2 regions of the Bacillus salitolerans genome follow, and region 1 is predicted to be linked to the other one. Evidence: riboswitches for the same ligand, from Rfam matches in the RefSeq annotation. Region 1 holds a riboswitch; the other holds the start of a gene.
What was found. A riboswitch is a leader RNA that binds a small molecule or an ion and turns the genes downstream of it on or off. The one in region 1 is predicted to bind cyclic di-GMP.
Positions count from the first base shown of each region.

Region 2: linked by a shared signal. The riboswitch ahead of ACFSCX_RS09230 (diguanylate cyclase) and the one ahead of ACFSCX_RS07670 (hypothetical protein) in region 1 are both predicted to bind cyclic di-GMP.

Region 1 is NZ_JBHUEM010000008.1:4,747-8,953, reverse strand. It holds gene ACFSCX_RS07675 (PAS domain S-box protein) at 1-1,014, opposite strand, end outside; gene ACFSCX_RS07670 (hypothetical protein) at 1,374-1,625, opposite strand; cyclic di-GMP riboswitch class I at 1,734-1,819, opposite strand; gene ACFSCX_RS07665 (Type 1 glutamine amidotransferase-like domain-containing protein) at 1,944-2,504, opposite strand; gene ACFSCX_RS07660 (YndM family protein) at 2,787-3,221, shown strand; gene ACFSCX_RS07655 (sulfite oxidase-like oxidoreductase) at 3,254-3,850, opposite strand; gene ACFSCX_RS07650 (SDR family NAD(P)-dependent oxidoreductase) at 3,863-4,207, opposite strand, start outside.
Region 2 is NZ_JBHUEM010000011.1:42,926-47,132, reverse strand. It holds gene secA (preprotein translocase subunit SecA) at 1-614, shown strand, start outside; one part of gene prfB (peptide chain release factor 2) at 704-775, shown strand; one part of gene prfB (peptide chain release factor 2) at 777-1,805, shown strand; cyclic di-GMP riboswitch class I at 1,919-2,001, shown strand; gene ACFSCX_RS09230 (diguanylate cyclase) at 2,195-4,207, shown strand, end outside.

The sequences.
Region 1 (4,207 bases):
TCCCTCTTCATTTACTAATGTTTCTCCTGTGATTTCTACAAACCTAATATCCCCGTTATCTAGCCTTATTCGGCACTGACAGTTTAACGATTCTCCTTCTGTTGCTCTTGTAAAATGATCTTTTACCTTTTCTATATCAGTTTCTTCAACGATTTGAAGGAAGTCAAGAAACTTCAGTTTCGTTACCTTCAATTGTCTTCCAATTATTGTAGAAACGTTATCCTCCCAATAAAAATAATTATTTTTCAGCTCCAACTCCCAGCTTATGAGCTTTGCAATGGTTAATGCTTGATTTAACCTTGCTTCTCTTTCTTGTCGCTCTTGTTCAATAAGCTTACGATCGGTTATATCTTTAGCAATTCCGTAAACCCCGATTATCTCTTGATCTACGACTATAGGTAGATTAGTCACAGCAACTTCTACTTGATCCCCATCTTTTGTCAGACATGTAACTTCATAGCTTTGAGGGTAACCTCTAGAAGCTTGCTGAAAAAAATAATCTACACTCTCTTTATCCTCAGTAGAAAGCAGAATTCTGTAGTCCATCTTTAGAGCCTCTTGCTTTGAATAACCAAATAATTTCTCAAAACTCTTATTGACCGAAAGATAGTTTCCGTTTAAGTCAAATGAATAAACCGCATCCGGGTGAAAAGTAAATAATGATTCGTAATGTTGTTCTGTCTTCAGTAACGCTTTCTTTGCTTTACTTATACTACGAAAATGTACGACCAATCCTTCATTATTCGGATAGGCCCTTACATCAAACCATTCATTTAGCGGTGGATAGTACTCTTCAAACTCAACAGTAATACCTTCATTTACAGCTCGATGATATTGATGAAAAAATGTTGAGTCAACGGTTTCCTCAAATTCATCCCATACTAGTTTTCCAATGAGGTCAGCCTTTTTTCGAGACAGTAATTCTTCACCAGCCTGGTTTATGTAAATAAAATTCCAATTATTATCCAAGACGAAAAGAGCATCCCTTAAATCGTCAGTAAAGTTGGTATTCATTTTCTCTTATCCCTTCTACAACCAATAGTATTTTCTGTTCGTATTACGGAGACGCTAAAAAGGCCACAACAAATATAAGATTAGAGATACACCTTACACTTTGTTTGGCCTTATGACTAACACTTCTATTGTTTAGTTCATCTGTGCACAATAGCTTTATTCATTTGTTTGAACATAATCTGTATAGAAATGAGCATCACTCTCACTGTCCATCTTAACTATACTCTACCTTATTATTCTTTTCAATTATTTGGAAGTTTCATAGTATGAAACTTCCATCATTGGAGGTTTTCCTCATCCTCCACTGATTGTAGATGTGAGTCTCACAGACGTTGCCACAGGAAGTGGGGGTCTTAGCGCTAGTTAGAGCGAGATAACCTACCTACACAAATATCTTGTTTATGTAGTAACCTTTCAAAAGCAATTGACAGGTTTCGCATACATTCTGATCGAATATTTTCTTCACATATAAAATCAGAAAATATTTCATTTTGCAACCTATTTAATAATATTGAAAGCTTATCCTCCTCTATTTCATTTACACCATTACCATTAATGAAGGAAATAATTTCACTTTGAAAGTATTCAATTGAGCCAAACAAAACCGTCATAATTGCTCCCACCTTTATGAAAAAAATATGTTATGTAAAAAAGCCCACCAAAAAGATTAGTGGACTTTACCGGTGATTGGTTCCAATTAACCAGATAAGTTCATTCTTTTTGGCAGCCCGACTATCATAGCTTATTCAACCTTAGACTCGTAGCTTTGCGTCCTTATTTTTCAATAAGTTTGCCTTTTACCTATTATACTTGAATCATAAAACGGAAGACATATTTCTTCAACAATTTTCAGCAAATTCTACCAAAAATAGTTAAATTATCCCGAGTAAAAAGTACTAGAAAGTATGCTAGAGAGTGTCACTGCGGCCTCAATATCCTTTTTCAATCTTTATGATCTCTCCATGGAGTTGTACTTCTTCTCCATTTACACTAATCCAATCTCCATCTTTACAAGCATATATTGGATGATGACTTTTCAAGTTTTCTAATTGTGAGATCAACCTTGAATCTCCTTCCCAATGTGGCATAAACTCAAAATCAACTAAATGTAAGGAATTAATATTATTGAGTCTGGAAACATTTTCATCGAGAAAGGTTGCCATTTCAATTGTCTTAGACATTAAAATACTGCCGGCACTTTGACCGATTAAAATACCCCCATTTTCCACATATTTTTGGAGCAGTGGAATGAATCCTCGCTTTCTTATATTCTCTAAAAATATAAATGTGTTACCACCTGACAAAAAAATTGCCTCTCTATTAAGCAATTCGTTTGTAAGTGAAGGGGTATACTCTACATCTAATTCAAAATATACAATATCCTTGAACCCGATTTCATTAAAATAGGTACGACCCACATTAAAGTATTTTCTGCTTAAATCAGACTGTGAAGTGATATACCCCAGCTTTGGAATGAAGTGGTAATCCAATCTGCCAATAATCCTCGCAATTCGATTATTTGTTTATGATGTAGGTCACTTAATAAAATTAGTCGTTTCAATCTTCTGTCTCCCTATCTATTTGTCGTTATTTATTTTTCATTGTAGTAAAACGTATGTACTTCTTCCCCTATTCCAATAATTCGGAAGCATTTTCTTCCATACAACGTGAAAGTATTCTAACAAAATTAGTATGAATCATACATAAATACAACACAATAATAGTTAACGAAAAATACTGTTTAAGAAAAGCAATTTTTTAGGAGGAAAAGCATGAGTCATCTACCTGTACTTTTGATGAAATTTATTTCTAGTGTCCTTATCTTTACTATCGCGCTAGATTTATTTTTCGAGGCTTCCTTTGTAGATATATTGTCTTTTAGCTTGCTACTTACCGTCTTTTCATACTTTATAGGTGATCAAATATTATTGCCTCGAATTGGTAATGCTAACGCTATCATTTCTGACTTTTTCCTTGCGTATGTAACTGTTTGGATATTCGGTAGCATTCTTCTTCATAGCTACCTGCAAATTGCATGGGGAAGTATCATTACCGCCAGCTTTGTTGCTGTTTCAGAGCTATTCGTTCATCGATATATGTTGAGAAGAAGTCCTATAGCACAAGAAACGCAAAGGTCTGCTTTTAATGAAAGATTAGCTTATGGAATGGAGATGGCTGAAGAGCAGAATCCAAGGGATAAAAAATAAATAAATAGCCCCAAAATCCTGAGGCTATTTATTTAATCCCACGTAAACCTTTGTTCTTTCCAAGGATTCCCATACATATGATACCCGTTCTTTTCCCAAAAACCTGGTTTGTCTTCCTTAACAAACTCAATGGCTCTGATCCATTTTGCACTTTTCCAAAAGTATAAATGTGGAACGACAAGCCTTAACGGATATCCATGCTCAGGCGTGAGACTGTTACCATTGTGGGAGTGTGCCACAAGACTCGTCTCATGTAAAAAATCCTGAATCGGCAAATTCGTTGTCCAGCCTTCTTCTGCATGGATGATTACATGTTTTGCTTCTGCTAATGGTTTTGCCTCTTTCGTAAGAATCTCCGTTGACACACCTTCCCATCCGTTATCAAGCTTTGACCAGCCTGTCACACAATGTATATCATTCTTTGTCATTACGGACGGAAAGTCTAGTATTTTTTCAAAGGTATACGTGATTGGGCACTCAACCAATCCAAAGATTTTGAGGTTCCAGTCTGATAAATCAGCTTTATAATATGGCACATTCCCATGATGTAGGACGGGAAATGTTGTCGTTACGTTTTGATTGGGAGGGACACGCCCTGAAGTTTGTGGTTTTGATTTTCCAAAATACATTGCTTGTTCCTCCTAAAAAGTAATCTCTTCATAGGTTGGGGGATTCCACTTCCCGATTTTCTTGCCATTAACACTAAAAATTTGTCCTGATTCAAGTTGTTCACGCTTTTCAAGCAATCTCGCAATAAAAGCTGCCACATCCTCAGTACTTCCTATTTTCCAATAGTCAGGCAATGGTTCCATGCGGACTCTCGCTCGTTCTTCAGCCTTTTCTATATAAGGTCTTGTCATATCTGTTAAAGCAGCAGGAGCAATAGCAAATACTCCAATTCCCGCTTTTTTTAACTCTTTAGAAAGCGTCCATGTCAATCCTAGTATACCCGACTTTGCCGCACTGTAATTGCTTTGACCAACGGT
Region 2 (4,207 bases), on a different contig from region 1:
AAGGTACGATTGAGCGAAATGTGGCTGCACACTGCTCAACTAACGAAGAGCCAGAAGAGTGGAATGTAAAGGCGATCGTTGACTATGTGGAGGCAAATCTTCTTAATGAGGGCGATCTTTCCGAAAAGGAATTGTCTGGAAAAGAGCCTGAAGGAATCACGGAGTTTATTTACGATAAAGTAAGGGCTCGTTATGATGAAAAGGAAAAGCAGCTCTTGCCTGAGCAAATGCGTGAATTTGAGAAAGTTATTGTACTCCGAGCTGTTGATAGTAAATGGATGGATCATATTGATGCGATGGAACAGCTTCGCCAAGGAATTCATTTACGTGCTTATGGACAAATTGATCCACTTCGTGAATACCAGATGGAAGGATTTGCGATGTTTGAAAGTATGGTTGAATCGATTGAGGAAGAGACCTCCAGGTATATTATGAAGGCACAAATTCGCAATAACCTTGAGCGACAAGAAGTGGCTAAAGGGCAAGCCGTCATTCCAAATGCTGATGGTCAAAAGCCAAAACGTAAGCCGGTTGTGAAAAGTGTTACAGTCGGGAGAAATGATCCGTGTATTTGCGGAAGTGGTAAAAAGTATAAGCAATGCTGCGGAAGCTAACATATTATAAGGATGGAAAGTAAGCTTATGTCGTATGGCATAGGCTTTCTTCACGAAATATATAGAAAAGGTTCTATGAGGTGAACACAATGGAATTAGTAGAAATCAGACATGAACTTGAAAAAATGGAAAAGCGTTTAGCTGACTTTAGGGGGTCTCTTTGACTTAGAAGAGAAAGTGGCACGTATTCGTGAGCTTGACGAACGAATGGTTGAACCAAACTTTTGGGATAACCAACAAGCCGCTCAAACCGTCATCAACGAGGCAAATGGGTTAAAAGATCTTGTGAATCAATTTAATGATTTAAATGATGCATATGAAAATTTAGATATGACATACGAGCTGTTGAAGGAAGAAAATGATGATGATCTTCTTAAAGAGCTGATTCAAGAGGTTAAATCTTTAACAAAGGAATTCAATGAATTTGAGCTTCAGCTATTGTTGAGCGAACCATATGATAAAAACAATGCGATTCTTGAATTACATCCAGGGGCTGGTGGTACAGAATCACAAGACTGGGGATCAATGCTCCTACGAATGTACACGCGCTGGGCAGAACGCAAAGGGTTTAAAGTAGAGACGCTTGACTATTTACCTGGAGATGAAGCTGGGGTAAAAAGTGTTTCGTTACTTATAAAAGGTCACAATGCTTATGGATATTTAAAGGCAGAAAAAGGTGTACACCGTTTAGTTCGTATCTCTCCATTTGATTCATCTGGACGCCGTCATACATCCTTTGTATCTTGTGATGTATTGCCAGAATTTAATGATGAAATTGATATTGAAATCCGCACGGAAGATTTAAAGGTTGATACGTACCGTGCAAGTGGAGCTGGTGGACAGCACATTAATACGACCGATTCTGCCGTTCGTATTACGCATCTTCCAACAAACACAGTGGTGACGTGTCAAACGGAGCGCTCACAAATTAAAAACCGCGAACGCGCGATGAAAATGCTGCAAGCAAAGCTTTATCAGAAGAAGATTGAAGAACAACAAGCTGAGTTGGATGAAATCCGTGGCGAACAAAAGGACATTGGTTGGGGAAGTCAAATTCGTTCATACGTTTTCCACCCATACTCGCTAGTTAAGGATCATCGCACCAATTATGAAGTTGGAAATACCCAGAGTGTGATGGATGGAGATTTAGATCCATTTATCGATGCATTCTTACGATCAAAATTAAAATAGACAGTCCCATAACTAGGATAAAACACTAAAATTGTTAATATTTAGTCGTTTTATCCTAGTGCTTTTTACGGAGATAGTATATAATGAAAAAAACGTTAGAAATGTCCGAAAACTCGATATAGAGGCAAACCATTCTAAAGGATGGGACGCAAAACTAAAGGGGCTAAATCATTAGATAAGCCAGCCAGTTGCAATCTAGTTCAGCAAATACCCTTTTTTAGGGTGTTTTTTTTCTTCTTCAAAAAATCAAATGATAAACTTCAATAAATTCTGTACATAAAAAATTAAGTAGTCTCATGCTGCCAAGAAACAAGGGACTAGCATAGTTTTGTGATAATTGATTTGGATTGTAATCTATAAATCTTATGATAGGACTGTGATGTGAAGTGGTGAGAATAGTAGATTCAAGTGAATACAAACTACTTAAGGAAGTAGAACACGACGATGGTTTAGGTAAAACATACACAGCTTTTGATAGGCAGCATACCCCACTTTTGCTTCATGTGATACCGAGTACGATGACTACCTTTATTGGCGAAGAACATATTAAACTCAGGTTAAAATCTCTTGCTCAGAGCCATTCGTCTTTTCTGCCAATTCGAAAGGTTTATTGTCAACAGGGCGAAGTGATAGTGGAGTATGAGAATCACCAAAATTTGGTCACTTTGCACGAATATATGAAAGGGAAGACGTTTAAGGATACGATTAGAATCCTTGAGAAAATAGCCATTCAATTAGAGGTTTTGCATCATGAAAGTGTAATACAAGGAGCGATTGTACCTAGTTACGTATGGATAACTGAAGGAAATGAAGTTAGATTTATGCCGCTTTATACACAATCACCATATGAACTACTTCACGGAATGCAAAGACCTCATTATCCTTATTTCGCTCCAGAGCTGTACCATTTAAATAAATTTGATATGCGTACAGATATTTATAATCTGGGGATTTTGTTTTATGAAATACTAACTGGCACAAATCCAAATAACATGGTGACAAAGCAGAATAATGTAACGATTGAACAAATGGATCTACCTTTTCATTTAAAGAAATTAGTTCTACAGATGATTCATAAACGTCCAGTTAGTAGGCTGCAATGGGTAGGACAAATAATAAATGAACTTCAAAGAATTCAAGGGAAGGATCATCAAGAAAGAAACTCAGATACATGCTTGTATGGCTCCCACTATTTATACTCGCCTGAATTTATTGGAAGAAAAGAAGAGTTACAGATTCTTTCAAAACTAAACCGTTCGATTATTGAAGGAAGGTCACAAAGTATTCTGATCAGTGGCCCAACGGGAAGCGGGCGCAAGCGCCTATTTTTTGAAATTACCGAAGACTTTTCAGGGCAAATTGATTATTATGTTTCAAGAGCAGATGACACTCCATATTCAGTCATTGAGCAGCTTGTGACAAAAATAATTAAAATATCGATTGCACGGCCGATTCTTCATCCTATATTAAATCATTTACCTGGTTTAGCAGAAGTATTTCCTAAACTGAAAACTGTTTATAAGCATCAGTTAGAGTCACAGGATTCACCAGCCTTCTCTTTACTCCAGACAGAACAGTTTCTTGTTGATTTCTTTATTGACTTTCTAACAATATCTGAAACGAGAATCGTGTTTGGTATTTACTCAGCTGAAAGGATGGATCCTTTTTCACTCTCGATATTAAAACGATTATTATCGTTAGAAGAAATTGTGTTAGGTGTAATTGGGATTGGTGAGGCTCATGAACTAGGTGAGCTTTATGAAGAAGGGATAGACCTTCAACCTTTACCGTTACGTGAGTATGCTCATTTTTTATTATCTATTTTTGGAAAGGCAAGCTTCTTACAAGAAAAATTAATAGAACGGCTGTACCACTATTCCAATAAGAATTTGACAAAGACAATAGAGCTTGTTCATTATTTAGCTGATACAAAGCAGCTGTATATTCAGCATTACAGCTGGCATTTAGTGGATAAGAACATCCGTGCTTTATCCTTACCACCATCTGATGAACTGATGATCAATCATAAAATACAGTTGTTATTAGAAGAGGAGAAACGAATCTATCAGGTTTTATCTCTTGTTCAAATACCTATCGTGAATCATCACAGCTTTTTATCGATGATTGCCAAGGTGGCGGGTGTTGAGTCTAGTGAAAAGGTGTTACAAGCGATAGAATCTATTCAAAAACAAGGCTTGTTGTTGAGATTAATGACGAATTATGAATTTCCATCACTAACGATTAGGGAGTTTGTAGAAAGTACGATTGATGAAACGAAAAAAGACTCCATTCATCACGAGCTTGCCATGCAGTTAATAGATGGAAGACACTACTCGATGGTTGCGTATCATTATAGTCAAAATGGAAATTGGAGAAAAGCAGCGCTCTTTTATTTAATCGAG